DNA from 2 places in the Halomonas terrestris genome. Region 2 is predicted to be linked to the other one. Evidence: predicted binding sites of a transcription regulator. Region 2 holds the regulator's gene; the other holds the start of a gene.

Region 1 (10,361 bases), on a different contig from region 2:
GTGACCACCTCATTCTTGTCGCGGTCGATGGCGGTGACCGCTTCATGCAGGCGCAGTTCGATGCCGTGCTCGGCATAGTAGTCGGCGGTGGAGAGCGCCAGCGAGGCGGCATCGCGGCCGCTGAAGTACTCGGAGAGATGCACGCGGTCGTAGGCCAGGTGGCGTTCCTCGCCGAACACGGTGATGGCGTAGCGCTCGGTGGCGTCCTGTTCGGCCAGCTGCTCGACCAGGTGGTGGCCGACCATGCCGTTGCCGATGACGATCAGTTGCACTTTGTCGGAATGGGCGGTGTTCATGCGGCCTCCTTGACGGGGCGTGTCGGGGAATCGGTAGCGGCGTCGTCGAGCCGGACCTGGGCGTCGGTGGCACCGAGCAGCAGGGCCTGGCGGCAGGGGCCGAGATCGGTGCCGGTCAGGGAGTGCTCGAAGTACCAGGGGCCCATGGTGGTGTCGCCGTAGAGCACGGCACCCTCGATGCGCCCGTTGCGCACCAGCAGGCGGCGATAGTCGCCCTGCTGGGGGTCGTGATAGGTGAGCACCTCGTGATCGAGGTCGGGCTCGGTGGGGCCGAAGGCGTAGAGCGATACGCCGCTCACCTTGAGCCTGGTGGCACAGGGCTTTTCGACATAGCGCGCTTCCACGTGGCCGTCGACCGGCTCGCCTGCCAGGTGGGCGGCGAGCACCTCCACCTGGCGCCAGATCGGTTCCACCAGCCCGTAGGTGGTGCCCTGGAACTCGCAGCATTCGCCGAGGGCGTGGATCGCCGGGTCGGAGCTGGTGAGGGTCTCGTCGACGATCACGGCACGGTTGACCTCGAGCCCGCCAGTGCGCCCCAGCTCGGCGTTGGGGGCGATGCCGATGGCCACCACCACGCCGTCGGCGGCCAGTCGGCGGCCGCCCTCCAGCCGCACCGCCGCCACCTGGCCGTCCCCGTCGTCCTCGAGGCCGGCGATATGTCCCCCGGTGATCACCTCGATGCCGCGGCCCTCGAGCTCACGCTGCAGCAGGGTGGCGGCGGTGGTGTCGAGCTGGCGGTTCATCAGGCGGTCGTCGCGCTGGATCAGGGTCACCGCGAGGCCTCGCTTGCGCAGCCCCTCGGCGGCTTCCAGGCCGAGCAGGCCGCCACCGATCACGACCGCCCGGCCGCCCTCCGCGGTGGCACGGCCCCGGCTGAACCGGATCAGCTCGGCGGCATCGTCGAGGTCGCGGAAGGCGTGTACGCCATCGAGCTCCAGGCCGGGAATCGGTGGCATGGCCGGGCGCGAGCCGGTGGCCAGCACCAGGCGGTCGTAGTCGAGGGTGCGGCCGGCATCGGTGGTCAGGCACCGTGCCTGGCGATCGATATCGGTGACGCACTCGCCGAGTATCAGGTCGATGTCGTTCTCGGCGTACCAGTCCGTCCCCCTCAGGGTCAGGTCATCGTGGCTCATTTCACCGGCGAGAAGCGGCGAGAGCAGGATGCGGTTGTAGGCCGGCACCCGCTCGGCGCCGATCACGGTGATGCGCGGCGGACGCCCCGGCTGCCTGACCAGGGCATCGACCAGCCGATGGCCGGCCATGCCGTTGCCGACGACCACCAGGTGCTCGGTCGCCAGGGAGTGGGGATGTCGATGGCACATGTCCTGACACCTCTCTGCTTGATGCGGAAATGACGAAACAAAGAAGACGCCTCGACGCAGCCTCCCTCGGGGAGTGCGCAGAGACGTCTTCGCCGTGATATGTCGTGCGATCGCCATTGATCGCCCTGTACCCTGACCCAATCAAGAATTCGGCCAGAGTGCCGGAAGTTTCGAGTTTTTTTATTTATTACATATAGTTGGGCTTTTCATGTCATGCCGGTCCCGTCCCGGGGGGAGCCATGGGTGCACATCACTGGTGCGTGGCCGTATCGAAATGCACGGGGCTGTAGCACTCGTCCAGGGTGTGACGGTCGAGCGTTCGGCCGTGGTCGTGCATGTGCCGCTCGAGGTGTTCGGCGAAGCGACCCGCTGCCGCGGGGCTGGGGCGCAGTACCCCCTCGCCGTACAGGCGCTGGTGGATCGGGGCGCGGTCCAGCGCCAGGTCGCCGAGGTGGCCGATGGCGCGGTCGAGATAGGGCGGCAGGGCGAGCCAGTCCCGGGCCCGGCGACGGTGCTCGGGGGACGCGGCGAGCCAGGCGCTGGCATGCGTCAGGGCGCGGAGCACTGCCGCCAGGGTGGCCGGGTAGCGCCGGGCCCAGGAGCCGGTCACGCCGAGGACCTTCTCCGGGTGGTCCGGCCATAGCTGGGCGCCGGTGGCGACCGGCCGTCCGGCACCGCGGTGGCGGGCCAGGGTGCCCCAGGGTTCGCCGGCGCAGAAGCCGTCGATGTGGCCTTCCTGGAGTGCCTGCACCATGCGGGGTGGCGGCAGGGCGATGAGTTCCACGTCCCGCTCGGGGTCCAGGCCGCCCAGGGAGAGCCATTCGCGCAGCAGGTAGTGCTGGCAGGAGAAGGGGTAGACCATGGCCAGGCACGGGCGTCTTGCGACTGGCTGACGGCGTAGCCAGTCGCCCAGGGCCCGGGCGCTCGCCGCGGGGGCATCGCCGAGTGTCGCGCCACTCTCCCGGCAGAGTGCCTCGGAGAGGGTGAGGGTATTGCCGTTGCGGCCCAGGATGATCGGGGCCAGGGCATCGCAGGGTGCCCGACCCAGCCCCAGGCTCATGGCCAGCGGCAACGGAGCCAGCATCTGGGCTCCGTCGAGCAGGCCGGCGGCGACCTTGTCACGCAGGGTCGACCAGGCGTTCTCCCGCGACAGCGAGACCTCCAGGCCCTGCTCGGCGAAGAAGCCCTGCTCCCGGGCGATGATCAGCAGGGCCGCGTCCAGCAGGGGAATGAAGCCGAGGGTCAGGTGTTCCAGTTCGGGAGGGTGGTTGGCAGTCTGGTGCATGACGGGGCCCCTATTCAGGCGAGCGAGGATTCAGGCGTTCGAGGATGTCGATGACGCTGTCGGCGACCTCGGCCAGGCGCTGGCCGCGGTCCATGGCCAGCTTGCGCAGCATGCGATAGGCCTGCTCCTCGTCGCAGTCCTGATGCTTCATCAGCAGGCCCTTGGCACGCTCGATGCGTTTGCGATCGGCCAGCTGGTTACGCGCGCGATCGAGTTCCCGGCGCATGGCGTGGAAGGCGTCGAAACGGGCGATGGCGACCTCGATGATGGCCTTGACCCGCCCGGGGACCAGGCCGTCGACCACATAGGCGCTGACGCCCGACTTGATCGCCGCCTGCATGGTGTCGGGATCGTGCTGGTCGGCGAAGAACACCACCGGACGCGGGTTCTCGCGATTGAGCAGCGCCATGCTCTCCAGGGTGTCGCGATCGGGTGACTCCATGTCGATGATCACCACATCGGGGTGATGGCGGGCGACCATCGCGTTGAGGCCCGCCGGGCTCTGCAGGCGGCAGATGACCGTATGGCCCTCGCGGGTGAGGGCCTCCTCGACCATGGCGGCGCGTACGACCTCGTCGTCGACCAGCAGGATGTTCAGGGGGGGTGGCATGGCGGTGTCGCTCGTCGTGTTGCGTGCGTTTCCTGCCGTGTTTGCAAGATGCATTCCAGATGATGCTGTCTCGAGGCGGGATGGCGCCTTCCGGCGGGGCGAAGCCGTCGAGAACGACGTGTCGAAGGGCCCCGGGCACCGGGGTGGTGCATTGCGTGCCGGCCCGTGATGGCTCCTGGTGCGGGGCCCGGGGCGAGGACACGGGGAGTCCCTGCCCAGGTTGCTGGTCCCCCGGGGAAAACCCTTGCATGGCACATGTCTTGCTACCATTGGATCATGCGGAGAGGAGCGCCATGCCGGCCCTCCGAACCCAGGCAACGACGCCCGCCAACGGCCCCGACTCGATCGGGAGCCATCGGCGGGCGTCGTCGTTTCCCGACCTACCGCGACAGGAGATCGTCATGCATCAGGCCCGAACCACCTGCCCCTACTGCGGCGTCGGCTGTGGCGTCCTGGCCTGTGTGGAGAATGACCGTATCACCGGGGTGGAAGGCGATGCCGACCACCCGGCCAACTTCGGGCGGCTGTGCGTCAAGGGCTCGGCCCTGCACGAGACCCTGGGCGACCAGGGGCGCCTGACCCGGCCTCGGGTCGACGGCGTCGAAGTGGACTGGGAGACGGCACTCGGCGCGGTGGCCGATCGACTGCAGGACACTCGCCGCACGCACGGCAAGGAGGCGGTGGCGGCCTATCTCTCGGGGCAGCTGCTCACCGAGGACTACTACGTTGCCAACAAGCTGTTCAAGGGCTTTCTCGGCACCCCGCACCTGGATACCAACTCGCGACTCTGCATGGCCTCGGCGGTGGCGGCCTACAAGCGGGCCTTCGGCGCCGATGCCGTGCCCTGCAGCTACGAGGACCTTGAAGAGGCCGAGCTGGTGGTGCTGGTGGGCTCGAACCTGGCCTGGAACCACCCGGTGCTCTACCAGCGCCTGCGCACCGCCAAGAGTCGCAACCCGCTGATGCGGGTGGTGGTGATCGACCCCCGGATCACCGACAGCTGCGAGATCGCCGATCTCTACCTGGGCCTGAAACCGGGCAGCGACGCCCGGCTGTTCAATGGCCTGCTGGCCTGGATGGCCGACAAGGGCAAGCTCGACCGGGTCTACCTGGCGCAGCACACCGGGGGGATCGACGAGGCCCTGGCCGCTGCCCGCGAGGACGCTGCCTCGGTGGAGGCCGTCGCCGCCGACTGCGATCTGGACCCGGAGCGCCTGGAGACCTTCTTCTACTGGTTCGCCAGCCAGCTTCACGTGGTGACCCTCTATTCCCAGGGGGTCAACCAGTCCTCCAGCGGCACCGACAAGGGCAACGCCATCATCAACTGCCACCTGGCCGGCGGCAAGCTCGGCCTGCCCGGTGCCGGCCCCTTCTCGATCACCGGCCAGCCCAACGCCATGGGCGGCCGCGAAGTCGGCGGCCTGGCCAACCAGCTGGCCGCCCACATGGACTACCACAGCCCCGGGGCCATCGATCGCGTCACCCGCTTCTGGACGACAGCGTCGCTGACCCCGAGCCTGCCCGAGGGGCCGGGGCACAAGGCGGTGGCGCTGTTCGAGGCGATCGAGCGCGGCGAGGTGCAGGCGGTATGGATCATGGCCACCAACCCGGCCGTCAGCCTGCCGCGTGTCGATCGGGTGCGCGCGGCCCTGGCGAAATGCCCGCTGGTGATCGTCTCCGAGTGCGTGGCCGACACCGACCTGCTGCCCTACGCCGACATCGTGCTGCCGGCCTCGAGCTGGTCGGAGAAGGACGGCACCGTGACCAACTCCGAGCGACGCATCTCCCGCCAGCGCGGCCTGCTGCCGCCGCCGGGCGAGGCCCGCCACGACTGGTGGATCCTGGTCGAGGTGGCCAGGCGCCTGGGCTTCGGCGAGGCCTTCGACTATGCCCACCCCGGCGAGATCTTCGACGAGCACGCCCGGCTGTCGGGGTTCGAGAACCGGGCCGGTAGCGAGTCCGCTCGGTTGTTCGACATCTCCGGCCTGGCCGGCCTCGATCGGGCTGCCTATGACGCCCTGACCCCGATCCAGTGGCCGGTGACCGCAAAGGCTCCCCAGGGGACCGCCCGGCTGTTCGAGGATGGCCGCTTCGCCACCCCGGATGGCCTGGCCCGGCTGGTGCCGGTACGCCCCCACGGGCCGCAGCAGGCGTTGAGCGAGGCCCGGCCGTTGCGGCTCAATACCGGGCGCGTGCGCGACCAGTGGCACACCATGACGCGCACCGGCCGGGCGCCGCGGCTGATGAACCACCGCGCCGAGCCCTTTATCGAGGTGGAGCCCGCCGACGCCGAGGCCTGGGGTGTCGACGACCAGCAACTGGCGCGCCTGACCGGCGCCGGCGGCGACTACCTCGGCCGGGTGCGGCTCTCCAGGGGGCAGCGCCGTGGCGAGGTCTTCGTGCCCATGCACTGGACCGATCGCTTCAGCGGCCACGCCCGCATGGGCAGCCTGCTGGAGGCCCACCTCGATCCGCTCTCCGGCCAGCCCGAGTCCAAGCATGGCGCCGTGGCCCTGACGCCACTGCTCATCGCCTGGGAGGCGACCCTGCTGGTGGCCGATGACCTGGCGGTAGAAGCCGACTGGCGCGACGCGGCTCGCTACTGGGCGCGCATTCCGCTCCCCGGCTGTCAGCGCTGGCAACTGGCCGGCGGCCGACCGGGAGAGGAGCGCCCCGACTGGCTCGCCTGGCTGAACGCGCACCTGCCGGTGGCCCCGGCGCTGTGGCTCGACGACCCGGCCAGCGGGCGCCTGCGCGCCGCGGGCATCGACGACGGTCGCCTGCGCTGGTGGCTGATGGTCGGCCCGCCCGGCGAGCTGCCCGGCATGGCCTGGCTCGACGAGCGCTTCGCCGAGGCCGCCCGGGGCGAACGGTTGGATGCCGCACGTCGCCGGCGCCTGCTGGCCGGTTGCGACGACGGTGCTACCGACAGCGGTCCGGTGGTGTGCAGCTGCCACCAGGTGGGGCGGTCCACGATTCTGGCGGCGATCCGCGGCGGGGATGCCTGCGTCGAGGCCCTGGGGGCGCGTCTCGCCTGTGGTACCCAGTGCGGCAGCTGCATTCCCGAGCTCAAGTCGCTGATCGAAGAGTGTGCCCGGGCACCTGCCGGGACACGGCCGGAAGTCATCGACCCCGCCTGAGATTGTGGGACATGTCATGGAAATTTCCTGTGTAACAGGGCCGTTTCATCGAGAAACGTGTGGTTAACCCGATGTTTGTCATGGAAATGCTCCGAGCGATTCCACGGCCCGCTTCCACGATGTTTCAGCCGTGATACATAAAACGTTCCTCGGCGGCCTCGCCTGGCCAGCTTCACGCCGACTCCTGATGCGTGATGGCACTTTATCGCCAGGCCTGACAGATGGTTAGGAGATGACGGGGCCGGGCTGGCATGGATCGTGCTGCAGGGGTAGGTGACTGCGAGCAGGAATCGACATTCAGGGGCACTGGCTCGCCTCGAGGCAGTGGCACCGGTTCGCAGTGACGCAGCAATGGACATCGAAGGTGAGTCGTACCCAAAGGAGAATTGGATATGAATAAGTATCTGGTAGTCGCCGGCACTCCCCTGCTGGCACTGGTGATGGCGATCTCCACCGCCCACGCGAACCCGAGCGCCGGTGTGGCCGACAGCGTTGATCAGGATGTCACCTCGAACGCGACGGCCGTCGGTGGCAGCAGCAGCGGCGGGAATGGCGGCGATGGCTTCGGCCTGGCTGCCGGTGGCGGCGGTGGCAACGCCAACGGTGGAGAGAATGACGGTGCTGGCGCTGGCGGCGGAACCGGTGGCGCCGGCGGTTATGCCGATGCAGCCGGTAACGGCGGCAATGGCGGTTCCGTCGGCCGTGGCGGTGACGCCTGGGCCATGAGCGAGTCCTACAACACCTCCACCAGCGTCATCTCGCTGCAGGAGATGAACTCCACCGTGGTAGGCGCCGGCTTCAGCATCAACGGCGGCCAGGGGGCCATGGGTGCTACTGGCGGGGCCGGTGGTGACGCGGCCGCAGTGAACATCGGTGCGGGTATCGGCGGTGCCGGTGGTAACGGCCAGGGCGGCAATGGTGGCCAGGCCGTCGCCAACGCCGGCGATGGCGATGACGGTGGCGATGCCAACGGGACCGGCCTGGGCCTGGGGCTGGGGCTGGGTAACGGCGAAGGCGGCGATACCAGCTCCGGTTCCGGGGCAACCTCCACCGCTCTGGGGGCGAATATCGCCGCCAACCTGGCCGGTGACGATATCGACGATGACAACACCGCCGGTGGCGCTCAGGACGCGGCGGCTGACTCTTCAGCCACTGCCAGCGCTTCTTCCGGTGACGGCGGGGCCGGCACCGGCAGCGGCAGCGGTACTGGCTCGGGTGAGGGTGCAGCTATGGCCGGTAACGGCGGCAACGGCGGCGATGCCGATGCCATGGCCGGTAACGGCGGCAACGGCAACGGCGGTGGCGGCGGCGGCGGCCAGGGTTCCACTGGCGACGCCATGGCCACGGCCGGCAACGGTGGGGCCGGCGGCAACGGCGGCAACGGCGGCGCGGCTGTCTTCACCACCGGTGCGGCCAGCGTGTCCGTCGGGGCAGGGGTGTTCGGTGGCATCAACAACATGAACGTCTCCACCGGCCTCTACAACTCGCAGCTGGCCGGCACCAGCGTTGCCGCACACAGCAATGTGAGTATCGGCAACTGACGGAAAGCACGTCGTGGAACCGGGGGTCGGTGGGGCAGCCCATCGACCCCCGTGAACCAGCCGTATGGATCGGATACCGGGAGTCCAGGCCATGAAGGCGACCTTACACAGTGCACTCGCATTTCGTTATCGGCGCTACCCTGCGGTGCTGGCTTCGGCTCTGCTGCTGACGATGGGCATCCCGTCGGCCGGCCTGGCCGACAACGCAACAGCACAGTCCCCGGGGTTTGCCGCCATGGAGCGCCTCGACCTCCAGGAGATGGAAGAGACGCGGGGGCGGGACGGCACCGTCATGCATTTCAATACCGTGAAGAGCATCCAGGAGATGCAGGCATCCGTCACCGACTCTTCGTTCACTATCACCAACGGCAACATGGTCACCGGAAACATCAATTTCGATTCCAATGCCATGGGCAACTACAGCGGCACGGGGATCTTCAGTGCGGTGACCGGCAACGGGAACTCGATCAACAACGCCGTCGGCATCAGTGTCTTCATCTCGAACTAACGCAACCGGTGCCGGAAACGTCGCCGGTCGTCTGCTGCCAGTCCAGGGATCGTATTCATCATGAGGATGCTCAGGGGATTCACTGTCGTCATCGCGTCGTTGCTGCTGGGAGGCGCGGCCAATGCCGGGTCGGTCACCATCTCCAGCCATTTCGGCACCTTCCGGGTCGAGGCCAGCAGCCTGCAGGAGATCGGCTGGGAGCGGGTCGTCCGCCAGGAGTATGACTACAGCTGTGGGTCTGCTTCCGTGGCGACCTTGCTGACCTACCATTACGATCGCGCCACCACCGAGGCGGAAGTCTTCGAGTGGATGATTCGTGCCGGGGATGCCGAACAGATCCAGCGGCATGGCTTCTCCATGCTGGACATGAAGCGCTACCTGGACCACCAGGGGCTGAACTCGGATGGTTTCCGCATCAGCCTGGACGATTTCATCAGGATCGGCGTGCCCGCGATCACCATGGTCGATACCGCCGGCTACAAGCACTTCGTGGTCGTCAAGGGAATCGACGAGAACCATGTCCTGGTGGGGGATCCGGCGGCGGGCACCATCGTGGTTCCCCGGGAGCACTTCGAGACGCTCTGGAACGGGACGGTGCTGGGAGCCCGGGCGGAACTCGAGATTGCCCAGCAGCACTTCAATCACGAGCAGGACTGGGCCGTGCGCCCTCCCTCCCCGGTGCAGACTGGCGTACAGCGCTCGAGCATCGGCAACAGCCTGCTCACCCTGCCCGGCAGAAACGAACTGGGCAGGTAACGGCGAGGAGCGCTTGGCATGAAGGCCAGAACCGGGAGCAGAGGGTACAGGTCCAGCAAGAGCCATGGCCGCATCGTGGCCCTCCTGCTGATCGGTGCGGGCGTGCTGATGCCTGCCCACGCCACCGATGTGGTCGCCGAGCAGGACCGCTTGATCAGCGAGGTCACCATGGCCCGTGCCACGCAGGATGCCTACCATCGTGGGGTCATCATCGACGAGGCAGAACTGGGCCAGCTGCGTGGCGGCTTCAGTATCGGCGGCATGCAGCTCGACTTCGGTGCCGAGCTGACGACCCTGATCGACAACCGGATCGAACTGGTCTCGGTGATGAATTTCACGCGCTCAGGGGTGGAGCTCGTCTCTCGGTCCTTCACGGACCCTGGCGGCATGGCGACCCGAGTCGGCCCCGATGCCGGCATCCGGGTGGTGGACATGACGCCGGAGGGCATCAATCTGGCGGGCCTGGCAGATTTCTCGGGCGTCACCCTCCAGGATGCCCAGGGCTTCACCGCGGCCCTGCACCAGGTGACCCGCAACGCGGTCCTCAGCGGGGTGGTGAGCAATGCCTCCGGGCGTGATATCCAGCAGCGGATCGACATCAGTGTGCACGTCGGCAATGCCGGTGAACTGAAGGCCGCCAAGCAGCGGGCCGCGATCATCGACTCTTTCTCCGGGATCCTGCGCTGAGTCGCCGGGGCATCCGTTTCTCCCGTTGCTGGAACCGAACGCACGCCGGCTGCCCCGCGGGCAGCCGGCGTGCGGCGCGTCCCGGTCACTCCGGGGCCGGAGATCTAGAAGACGTCCATGCCGAAGGGAACGCGCAGGGTCAGGATGGTGTCCGGCGCATCATCGGTGATGCCGAGTTCCAGGCCCAGGTTGATGGAGACGTCCCGGTTGAGCTGG
Region 2 (10,361 bases):
CGAGGCGGTCGATGCCCCGGCCGGCCAGCTGCCGGTGGTGCTGGGCCCGGGCTGGCCGGGCATCCTGCTCCACGAGGCCGTGGGCCACGGCCTGGAGGGTGACTTCAACCGCAAGGGCAGCTCGGCCTTCGCCGGGCGGATGGGACAGCGGGTCGCCTCGCCGGGCGTGACGGTGGTCGATGATGCCACCCTGGCCGATCGTCGCGGCTCCATGAGCGTCGACGACGAGGGCACGCCGGGGCAGTACACGCCGCTGATCGAGGATGGCATCCTCACCGGCTACATGCAGGACAAGCTCAACGCCCGCCTGATGGGCATGGCGCCCACCGGCAACGCCCGCCGCGAGTCCTTCGCCCACCTGCCGATGCCGCGCATGACCAACACCTACATGCTGGCCGGCCAGGACGATCCCGCCGATATCCTCAGGAGCGTCAGGCGTGGGCTCTACGCGGTGAGCTTCGGTGGCGGCCAGGTGGACATCACCTCGGGCAAGTTCGTCTTCTCGGCGAGCGAGGCCTACCTGATCGAGGATGGGCGCATCACCGCCCCGGTGAAGGGGGCGACCCTGATCGGCAACGGCCCCGAGGCCATGGGTCGGGTGTCGATGATCGGCCACGACATGGAACTGGACACCGGGATCGGCGTCTGCGGCAAGGAGGGGCAGGGCGTGCCGGTAGGCGTGGGCCAGCCGACACTCAAGCTCGATGAGCTGACGGTCGGCGGCACCCAGTCCTAAGGCGCTGTAGTAGAGCCGCCGACGTCGGCGGTCCCTATGGGGTCAGACCCCGGCGGGGGTCGGCACGGCGGGAAAGGTGCACTATGCAGGCATGGCGACTTGGCTGGGGTCTGACCCCATAGGGGCCTTGTAGGAGCGAGGGGCGCCGGGGGCGGCCGAAGAGGAGGTCCGATTCCAGGGGTGAGGAGCATTGCTCCGAACGGGCTGGCCATGGATGGCCTGCACCGGTCCTGCAAGCGGAGCAGGATGCGAGAGCGAAGCAGGGAATCGGTAGCGTACAGGGAAGTATTCACAGCGCCTCCTCGCAGGCCTGCCGCCGGATCAGCCCCGAGCGGTGTGAGGCCTACAGCCCCGCCGTATCGCGGACCAGCTTGAACAGGCGGCGGGCATTGGTGGGCGGCTTGCCCTGCTCGCGCTCGCGACGGGCGTTGCGGATCAGCTGGCGCAGGGCCTGCCGGTCCACGTCCGGGTAGTCGGCGATGAAGGCCTCGACGGCGGCGTCGCCCTCCTCGAGGAGACGATCGCGCCACTTCTCGAGGCGATGGAAGGCGTGGTCGCGGCGGAGCTTCTCCTGCTCGATCTCGTCGTACACCGCCTGGATGGCCTCGAGGTTCTCGCGGCGCATGACCTTGCCCACGTACTGCATATGGCGCCGCCGGCCCTCGTGGGAGCGGATGCGCGAGGTCTCCTCCACGGCGGCCAGCATGTCGTCGGAGAGGGGGAAGCGGGCGCGCTCGGCGGGACTCATGGCGATGATCGCCTCGCCCAGCTGCTGCAGCGCATGCATCTCGCGCTTGAGCTGGGACTTGCTGACGGGCTCGTCATCCGACTGGGTGATCTGCGCGAGCAGCTCACGGGGAGATTCCTGGGACATGCCGCTTCCATCGATTTAGGCTGAGAGGATGCCGACAGTATACCAGCCCGCGCCGGCGGGCTGCGCAACGAACATGAAGACCTTCCGGCCTGCGGGCCGGGTGACGAGGAGAATCGCATGACACAGGCTTTCGATGCCGCCACCCAGCAGGCCCTGCTGGAGAGCCGCGCCCAGTCGGCGCTCGAACTGGCCAGGCAACTGGGCGCCGACGCCTGCGAGGTGGGGGCCAGCGTCGATCAGGGGATCGGCGTCAGCGTCCGCGAGGCAGAGGTGGAGACCGTGGAGCTCTCCCGTGACCAGGGCATCGCCGTCACGGTCTATGTGGGCAAGCGCAAGGGCAGTGCCTCCTCCACGGATGCCGGCGAGGCCTCGATCCGTGCGGTGGTGGAGAAGGCAGTGGCCATCGCCTGCCATACCGGGGAGGATCCGGCCGCGGGCCTGGCCGACGCCGAGCTGATGGCCCGTGAACTGCCGGATCTCGATGTCCATCATCCCTGGGAGCTGAGTACCGAGCAGGCCATCGACCTGGCCCTCGCCTGCGAGGCCGCCGGGCGCGGCACGGCCGGTATCCGCAGCTCCGACGGCGCTTCGCTCTCCAGTGGCGAGGGCGTGCGGGTCTATGCCAACAGCCATGGCTTCCTGGGCAGCCAGCGGGGCAGTCGTCACTCGCTCTCCTGCATGCTGATCGCCGAGGACGAGGGGGGCATGCAGCGCGACTACGACTACACCAGTGCGCGGGATCCGCGGGATCTGGCCGCGCCCGAGGCGGTGGGGGCGAGTGCCGCGCGGCGCACCCTGCGCCGGCTCGGCGCCCGGCGTCCCGCGACCGGGCGGCTGCCGGTGCTGTTCGACCCGACCCTGGCCAGCGGGCTGGTCGGACACCTGATGAGCGCCATCGCCGGCGGCGCCCTCTATCGCCAGGCCTCCTTCCTCTGCGACCGTCTGGGCGAGTCGCTCTTCCCCGAGTGGTTCAGCCTGCAGGAGAAGCCCATGGAGCGCGGTGCCATGGCCAGCAGCCCCTTCGACAACGACGGGGTCCAGACCCGTGACAATGTCTTCATCGAGAACGGCCGCCTGGCCAGCTACATGCTCTCGGCCTACAGTGCCCGGCGACTCGGCATGCAGTCCACCGGCAACGCCGGTGGGGCGCGCAACCTGCGCATCTCCGCCCCTCTGGAGAGCCAGGAGGCGCTGCTGCGCCGCATGGGGCGCGGCGTGCTGGTCACCGAGCTGATGGGGCAGGGGGTCAACGGCGTGACCGGCGACTACTCCCGCGGTGCGGCGGGCTTCTGGGTCGAGGACGGCGAGATCCGGTACCCGGTGGAAGAGTTCACCATCGCCGGCAACCTCGAGGGGATGTTCAAGGGGCTGGCGGGGGTCGGTGACGACACCGATACCCGCGGCAGCATCCATACCGGCAGCTGGCTCATCGATGAGATGACCGTCGCCGGCGCCTAGGCGTCCTCCTCGAAGCGGGCCTCGAAGAGCGCCTCGATGGCGTCGAGGGTCGCCTCGGCGTCCTCGCCCTCGGCACTGATGGTCAGCTGGGTACCGCAGGGGGCCGCCAGCATCAGCAGCGACATGATGTTGGCAGCGTCGGCCTCGCGACCGGCGTGGGACACGGTGACCCGTGCCTGGAAGGGCTGGCAGCACTGCACCAGCTTGGTGGCCGCCCGGGCATGCAGGCCGCGCCGATTGGTCAGGGTGAGCTTGCGTTGCGGCACGCCTCAGGTTCCCTCGTCCGCGTTGTCGGCCCTGGACGTCGGGAGCAGGGGGAGGGTGTCGTGGATGCCCAGCTCGCGATGGCGGAGCCGCACGCTGGGGTGACGTTCGGCGAGGTGCCGGGCCAGCCTCTCGGCCAGGTAGACCGAACGGTGCTGGCCGCCGGTGCAGCCGATGGCGACGGTGAGATAGCTGCGATGGCTGGCCTCGTACGCGGGTAGCCACCGCTCGACCCAGGCCAGGATGTCGTCATGCATCTCGCCGACGATGGGGTAGCCGTCGAGGAACTCGATGATCGAGGCGTCACGTCCGGTGTCCTGCCGGAGCCGGGGATCCCAGTAGGGGTTCGGCAGGCAGCGGGCGTCGAAGACGAGGTCGGCGTCGAGCGGCACCCCGCGCTTGAAGCCGAAGGACTCCACCGTCAACGTCAGCTGGTCGGCCCGGTGGCTCCCCACCTGGTCACTGATGCGCCGGCGCAGTTCATGAACCGAGAGGCGCGAGGTGTCGATCACCAGGTCGGCCAGGTCACGGATCTCGGCCAGCGCCGTCTCCTCGGAATCGATCGCCTCGGCCAGGGTCATGTCGCTGCCCCGTGTCAGCGGGTGGCGCCGGCGGGTTTCCGAGTAGCGCTCGAGCAGGATGCGCGCATCGGTGGTGAGGTAGATCACCTGGCCGTCGATGCCGCGGGCGCGGACCTCCTCCAGCAGGCTGGGGAAGCGTTCGAGCGCATGGGGCAGGTTGCGGGCGTCAATGCTCACCGCGATCGAGGTGTGGGGGGAGTGGTCGCTGCTGAGTTCGTCCACCAGCGGGCCGAGCAGCATGGCCGGCAGGTTGTCGATGGCGTAGTAGCCGAGGTCCTCGAGCGCCTGCAGTGCGATCGACTTGCCTGAGCCGGATCGGCCACTGATGATCACGAGCTGCATGGCGGGTCTCCTGGTCGTGTGGCTGGCCGGGTGGCCCGGTGAGGGGCGATCAGCCCGAGGACTGTCGTCGGATCGCCTCGATGAGCCGCTCATGCAGCTCGCGCTGGCTGGCGCTCTTGCGCAGCCGGCCCCGGGTCTCGGCATCGTTCATCACGCCTGCGACCTGGGCCAGCAGCGCGAGATGGGCCTCGTCGGCCTCCTCCGGCACCAGCAGCACGAAGATCAGGTCCACCGGCTCGCCATCGACGGCATCGAAGTCGATGGGCTCGGCCAGCTTCAGGAAGCCGGCGATGGGCGCCTTGCAGTGAGGATCGCGGGCATGGGGGATGGCGACACCATTGCCGATCCCCGTGCTGCCAAGCCGTTCGCGGCCGATCAGGCGGCCGAAGACTTCCTGGCTGTCGAGACTCGGGGTGTTCTGGGCGATGAAGGTGCTGAAGAACTCCAGCACCCGCTTCTTGCTCCCCCCGGGCACCCCGAAGAGGGTGCGCTCGGGGGGCAGGATGGCTTCGAGTGTCATGGTGGATCAGCGGGCGCCGGCGCCCTGGGCGCGGGCCTGGACCTTCTCCTTGTGCTTGACGAGCTGGCGGTCAAGCTTGTCGGCGAGGGCGTCAATGGCGGCGTACATGTCGCCGTCCATGGCCTCGGCATGCAGATCGGCACCGGCGGCATGCAGGGTGCAGGCGGCCTGTTGCCTCTCCTTCTCCACGGAGAGCGTGACCTGCACGGTGGTGATGTTGTCATAGTGGCGTTCCACGCGAGTGAGCTTCTCGTTCACATAGTCACGCAGGGCGTCGGTCAGTTCCACATGATGGCCGGTGATGTTGACTTGCATGACACGCTCCTTCGTCCTTCGGTTGGTGCTTCGATTGTAACCCTTTTTCCTGCCGTGCAAACCCCCTGTGGAGGGCGTTGCACCCGACCGCTGATGCGGGTCATGCAAGGGATCGGAATTCCATCGCTGGAGGGGCGCTCACGCCGGGGTCCGGGAATCATCTCAGCCGCTTGCGCTCGCTGGAGGAGGGGATGCCCATGGCCTCGCGGTACTTGGCCACCGTCCTGCGCGCCACCTTGATGCCGGCCTCGTCGAGCAGGGTCACCAGCTTGCTGTCGGAGAGCGGCTTGCGCGGCGGCTCCTCCTGGATCAGCTTGCGCAGCCGGGCGCGGATCGCCGTGCTCGAGTGGGCATCGCCATCGCCGTTGCCGACCTGGCTGGAGAAGAAGTACTTCAGTTCGAAGACGCCGCGGGGGGTATGGATGAACTTCTGGGTGGTGACCCGCGAGATGGTCGATTCGTGCATCTCCACGGCCTGGGCGATGTCGGCCAGTATCAAGGGCTTCATCGCCTCCTCGCCCTGCTCGAGGAAGTCGAGCTGGCGGGCCATGATCTCGCGCCCCACGCGCAGCAGGGTGTCGTTGCGGCTCGAGAGGCTCTTCATCAGCCAGCGCGCTTCCTGCAGGTGATCCTTGAGGAACTGGTTGTCCTGGCTCTTGTCCGCGCGGCGAATCAGCGCCGCATAGTCGGGCTGGATCCGCAGTCGCGGCAGGGCCTCGGGGTTGAGCTCCACCTGCCAGCCGTGCCGGTCGTGGCGAGCGACCAGGTCGGGAATGACGTAGTCGCTGCCGGATTCCGAATAGCGACTGCCCGGCCTCGGGTCGAGTGAGCGGATCAGGGCGATGACCTCGTCGAGGGCGTCGTCGTCGAGGCCCAGGCGGCGCTTGAGCAGGCGTCGGTCGTCGCCGGCCAGTGCCTCGAGGAACTGGCGGACCAGGCGGCGCGCCTGGGGCAGCAGCGGGGTGTCGTCGGGCAGGACGGCGAGCTGCAGCATCAGGCATTCCCGCAGGTCCCGGGCGAAGATCCCCGTGGGCTCGAATTGCTGCAGCCGCAGCAGTACCTGCTCCACCTCGCGGCCCTTGAGCCCCTCGAGGCCCTGGCTCCTGAGGCCGTCGCGCAGTTCGTCGAGGGACTGGCCCAGGTAGCCGGCACCGTCCACGGCATCGATCAGGCTCTCGGCGATGTGCCGCTGGCGTTCGTTCAGGTCGGTCATCGCCAGTTGCCAGGCGAGATGACCCTGCAGGCTCTGGCCATCGGCCTGGCGCTCGAAGTCGGGGCCCTCGCCGCTGCCGGCGGGCGTGCCCAGGTCCTGGTAGGTGTCGGACCAGTCGCTGTCGACCGAGAGCTCGTCGGGGATCTCGCTGGCCCAGTCGTCGTCGGGCGTCTCGCTTGTCTCCTGCTCGCCGAAGTCATCGTCGAGCTCCAGCATGGGATTGGCTTCCAGCGCCTGCTGGATCTCCTGGCGCAGGTCCAGGGTGGAGAGCTGCAGCAGGGCAATGGCCTGCTGCAACTGGGGGGTCATGGTCAGTTGGGTGCCGACGCGAAGTTGCAGGGATGCTTTCATGGCCACGAGAGGTGTGTACTCATTCGCCGGAAAACCTCACCCTAGCCCGCCGGGGGTCGTGTTGCAAGTCGTTTATTAGCAAAAAGCGTGCCAACGGCAATTTTCATGCCGTCACATAATATCGGCATTCTTGTCATAAGGTTACAATGGTGTTTCAGAGGCGAAAGTCCTCGCCGAGATACACTTCGCGTACCCGCTGGTTGGCGAGGATCGCCTCGGCGTTGCCCTCCGCGATGATCTGCCCGTCGCCGACGATGTAGGCGGTATCGCAGATGTCGAGGGTCTCGCGCACATTGTGGTCGGTGATCAGCACGCCGATGTCGCGTGCCTTGAGCTGGCGGATGATGCCCTTGATCTCGCCCACCGAGATGGGGTCGACCCCGGCGAAGGGCTCGTCGAGCAGGATGAAGGCGGGCTCCATGGCCAGGGCCCTGGCGATCTCCACCCGCCGTCGTTCGCCGCCGGACAGGCTCATGCCGAGATTGTCACGGATGTGGGTGACGTGGAAGTCCGCGAGCAGCTCCTCCAGGCGAGCCTGGCGGCCGGCGCGATCGAGGTCGCGGCGGGTCTCGAGGATCGCCATGATGTTGTCGGCCACCGAGAGCTTGCGGAAGATGGAGGCCTCCTGGGGCAGGTAGCCGATGCCGGCCCGGGCCCGCTCGTGCATGGCCGCCCTCGACAGGTCCTGCCCATCGATGTGGACCTCGCCGGCATCGGCGCGCACCAGTCCGACGATCATGTAGAAGGAGGTGGTCTTGCCGGCGCCGTTGGGTCCGAGCAGGCCGACGATGCTGCCCTGGCCGATGGTCAGGCTGATGTCATGCACCACGCGGCGACGCTTGTAGCTCTTGGCCAGGTGGTTGGCGCGAAGTGTCTTCATGTCGTCCCTTACTGCTCGGGCTGCAGGGTCATGCGTACGCGCTGTCGCTCCTCGACACCCTCTGCCTCGGCGCGGGCCTGGACCACGCGGCGATCGAGGAAGTACTCCAGGTAGCCGCCATCGAAGGTGTCGCCGCCCTGGTGCAGCTCGGCGCGGTCGATGAGCTCCACCCGTCGCTCGGCGACGTAATAGACGATGGTGCGTCCCCAGCCGCGCACCAGCGGCTCGTCCGGCGCGGGCTGCTGCTCGATGTAGGCGCGCTCGCCGGTGGCGATGGCGTGGGAGAGTTCGCCGGCAGCGTTGCGGCGGATCTCGACCCGGTCACCGGTGAGATGCATGCTGCCCTGCCGGATGTCCACGTCACCGGTGTAGATGGCGGTGCCGGCTCGGTCATCGAGATCGAGCCGATCGGCCTCCACCTCGATCGGGGCGCTGGCGTCGCCCTCCAGGGCCAGCGCCGGGGTCGTCGCCAGGGCCATGGCCATGCACGCCAGGCCGAGCAGTGCCGGGAGCAGCGGGGGGGCGTGGGACAGTCGCTTCATGGCTCGGGGTCCTCGTCGGTGTCGGGGTGCGTCTCGGGGGGATGGTGGCCCCGGACATTGTCTGTCAGGCGGGCGCGATTGTCATGGATCCAGGCATCGAAGCGCTCGCCGCTCATGCGCTGGGGAGGCTGGCGCAGCAGTGCCGGGGTATCGCTCCAGGCGTGACCGGTGTCGGCATCGAAGTGGAGGATGTCGGTGTCCAGCTGCCAGCGCTCCTCGGGGGCGTGCAGGCGGGCGTCCCCGGACAGGGTCAGGGGGTTGCCCCCGGCCCCCAGGGTGCCGATCTCGCCATGGCCGAACCAGGTGCGCCCCGAGCTGTCGATCAGTCTCGCCTCCGGGGTCTGCATGCGCGTGACGTCGTCGTGGGGGGTGTGCACCAGGCGTGGCGTGACGAGGCGCTGGTGGGCCCGGCCCTCGGCGTCGAAACGGGTCAGGCGGGCCCCCTCGAGGAAGTAGTCGGGCTCCCCGGCCTCGTCGCGGGGCACCGGGCCGGGTTCGCGCACGCTGCGCTGGTCGAGCAGGGCGAGCACCCCGCCGAGTGCCAGCAGCAACAGCAGCAGCCAGATCCGGAACGAGGGGCGCGGCAGTCGCAGCGCCATGGCGTCAGTCGGCCCCGTGGAGATAGGTGTCGATCACGGCATCCCAGTGCCCCTGGGCCTGCAGCAGGGTGTCGCAGATCTCGCGCACCGCGCCGTGGCCGCCGGCACGCTCGGTGACCCAGTCGGCATGCTTGCGGATATAGGAGGGCGCGCCCGGCACGCTGATGCCCACGCCGGCACGCTTGATGGCACCCACGTCGGGCATGTCGTCGCCGCAGTAGGCCACCTGGTCCAGCTCGAGGTCGAGTTGGCGACACAGTTCACGCAGCCTGGGCAGTTTCTTCTCGACGCCCTGGTAGACATGCTTGACGCCAAGGGCGGCGGCGCGACGGCTCACCATGGGGGAGTCGCGACCGGTGATCAGCGCGACCTCGAGACCGGCGCGCTTGAGCAGCTTGATGCCATGGCCGTCCAGGGTGTGGAAGGCCTTGATCTCGATTCCGTCGGCCTGGAAGTAGAGGCGGCCGTCGGTGAGCACGCCGTCCACGTCCATGGCCAGCAGGCGTACACGGCGCAGGCGGTCCACCAGCTGGGTGTCGAGCAGAGGAGAATCGAGGGTCATGGGGGCTCCTTGGTTGAGAGGGGCGTCAGATCACGCCGCTGGCGAGCAGGTCGTGCATGTGCAGGGCACCGACCGGTCGCCCCGCGTCGTCGACCACGGCCAGGGCGGTGATGCGGTTGTCTTCCATGATGCGCACCGCCTCGGCGGCCAGGATATCGGCGGTGATCCGCTTGCCGGGGCGCGTCATGACGTCGTCGACGGTCAGGTCGGAGAGGTCCGAGTGCTGGTCGAGGGTGCGGCGCAGGTCGCCGTCGGTGTAGACGCCGGCCAGCCGCCCGTCGCCGTCGACCACGCAGGTGAAGCCCAGCCCCTGGCGGGTGATCTCCAGCAGGGCGTCGCGCAGCGGACTGCCCAGCGGCACCGAAGGCAGGCGGCTGCCCTGGTGCATCAGGTCGCCGACCCTCAGCAGCAGGCGCTTGCCCAGGCTGCCGCCGGGATGGGAGCGGGCGAAATCCTCGGCGGTGAAGCCGCGGGACTCCAGCAGCGCCACCGCCAGGGCATCGCCCAGGGCCAGGGACGCGGTGGTCGAGGAGGTGGGGGCCAGGTCCAGCGGGCAGGCCTCGCGTTCGACACCGGCGTCGAGGTGGGCCTCGGCGTGGCGGGCCAGGGTCGAACCCGGGCGGCCGGTCATGCTGATCAGCGGCGTGCCCATGCGCTTGAGGAGCGGCAGCAGGGCGGTGACCTCGGCGGTCTCGCCGGAGTTCGACAGTGCCAGCACCACGTCCCCCGGGGTGATCATCCCCAGGTCGCCGTGGCTGGCCTCGCCCGGATGGACGAAGAAGGCCGGTGTGCCGGTGCTGGCGAGGGTGGCGGCGATCTTGCCGGCGACATGGCCGGACTTGCCCATGCCGGTGACCACTACCCGGCCGGGGCAGGCCAGTATCAGCGAGCAGGCGCGATCGAAGCCCTCGTCGAGGCGCTCGATGAGGGCGGCAATGGCCTGCTGTTCCAGCTGCAGGGTGCGGCGAGCGCTGTCGCGCAGCGGCGAGTTCCCGGTGGGGTCGGTGTGTGTCGTCATGGCGGTGATTGTTGCCCGTTGCTGCGTTTCACTCAAGTTCATGGCCATCCGTTCAGCCTGCCGGCATGCCGGAGCCCTGGCCGGAGGCGGCGAGCCAGGCCAGGTA

Evidence for each region. The regulator sigma-54, encoded in region 2, starts transcription at its own class of promoters, with help from an activator protein. The targets are predictions, from matches to a motif close to TGGCACNNNNNTTGCTNT.
Region 1: ACOMD9_RS06400 (ANTAR domain-containing response regulator) is a predicted target of sigma-54. The motif match lies at 3,554-3,571, and genes of this name have one in related genera.

Annotation. Positions count from the first base shown of each region.
Region 1 covers NZ_JBMHFZ010000004.1:187,636-197,996, reverse strand. The annotation lists gene nirB (nitrite reductase large subunit NirB) at 1-296, opposite strand, end outside; gene ACOMD9_RS06410 (NAD(P)/FAD-dependent oxidoreductase) at 293-1,618, opposite strand; gene ACOMD9_RS06405 (CmpA/NrtA family ABC transporter substrate-binding protein) at 1,869-2,903, opposite strand; gene ACOMD9_RS06400 (ANTAR domain-containing response regulator) at 2,914-3,513, opposite strand; gene ACOMD9_RS06395 (nitrate reductase) at 3,915-6,653, shown strand; gene ACOMD9_RS06390 (hypothetical protein) at 7,046-8,194, shown strand; gene ACOMD9_RS06385 (hypothetical protein) at 8,286-8,702, shown strand; gene ACOMD9_RS06380 (C39 family peptidase) at 8,763-9,458, shown strand; gene ACOMD9_RS06375 (hypothetical protein) at 9,477-10,145, shown strand; gene ACOMD9_RS06370 (transporter) at 10,250-10,361, opposite strand, start outside.
Region 2 covers NZ_JBMHFZ010000023.1:17,997-28,357, forward strand. The annotation lists gene tldD (metalloprotease TldD) at 1-736, shown strand, start outside; gene yjgA (ribosome biogenesis factor YjgA) at 1,080-1,610, opposite strand; gene pmbA (metalloprotease PmbA) at 1,728-3,068, shown strand; gene ACOMD9_RS17955 (HPr family phosphocarrier protein) at 3,065-3,334, opposite strand; gene rapZ (RNase adapter RapZ) at 3,338-4,255, opposite strand; gene ptsN (PTS IIA-like nitrogen regulatory protein PtsN) at 4,305-4,775, opposite strand; gene hpf (ribosome hibernation-promoting factor, HPF/YfiA family) at 4,782-5,090, opposite strand; gene ACOMD9_RS17975 (RNA polymerase factor sigma-54) at 5,248-6,660, opposite strand; gene lptB (LPS export ABC transporter ATP-binding protein) at 6,809-7,534, opposite strand; gene lptA (lipopolysaccharide transport periplasmic protein LptA) at 7,543-8,076, opposite strand; gene lptC (LPS export ABC transporter periplasmic protein LptC) at 8,073-8,675, opposite strand; gene ACOMD9_RS17995 (KdsC family phosphatase) at 8,680-9,237, opposite strand; gene ACOMD9_RS18000 (KpsF/GutQ family sugar-phosphate isomerase) at 9,263-10,255, opposite strand; gene ACOMD9_RS18005 (calcium/sodium antiporter) at 10,308-10,361, opposite strand, start outside.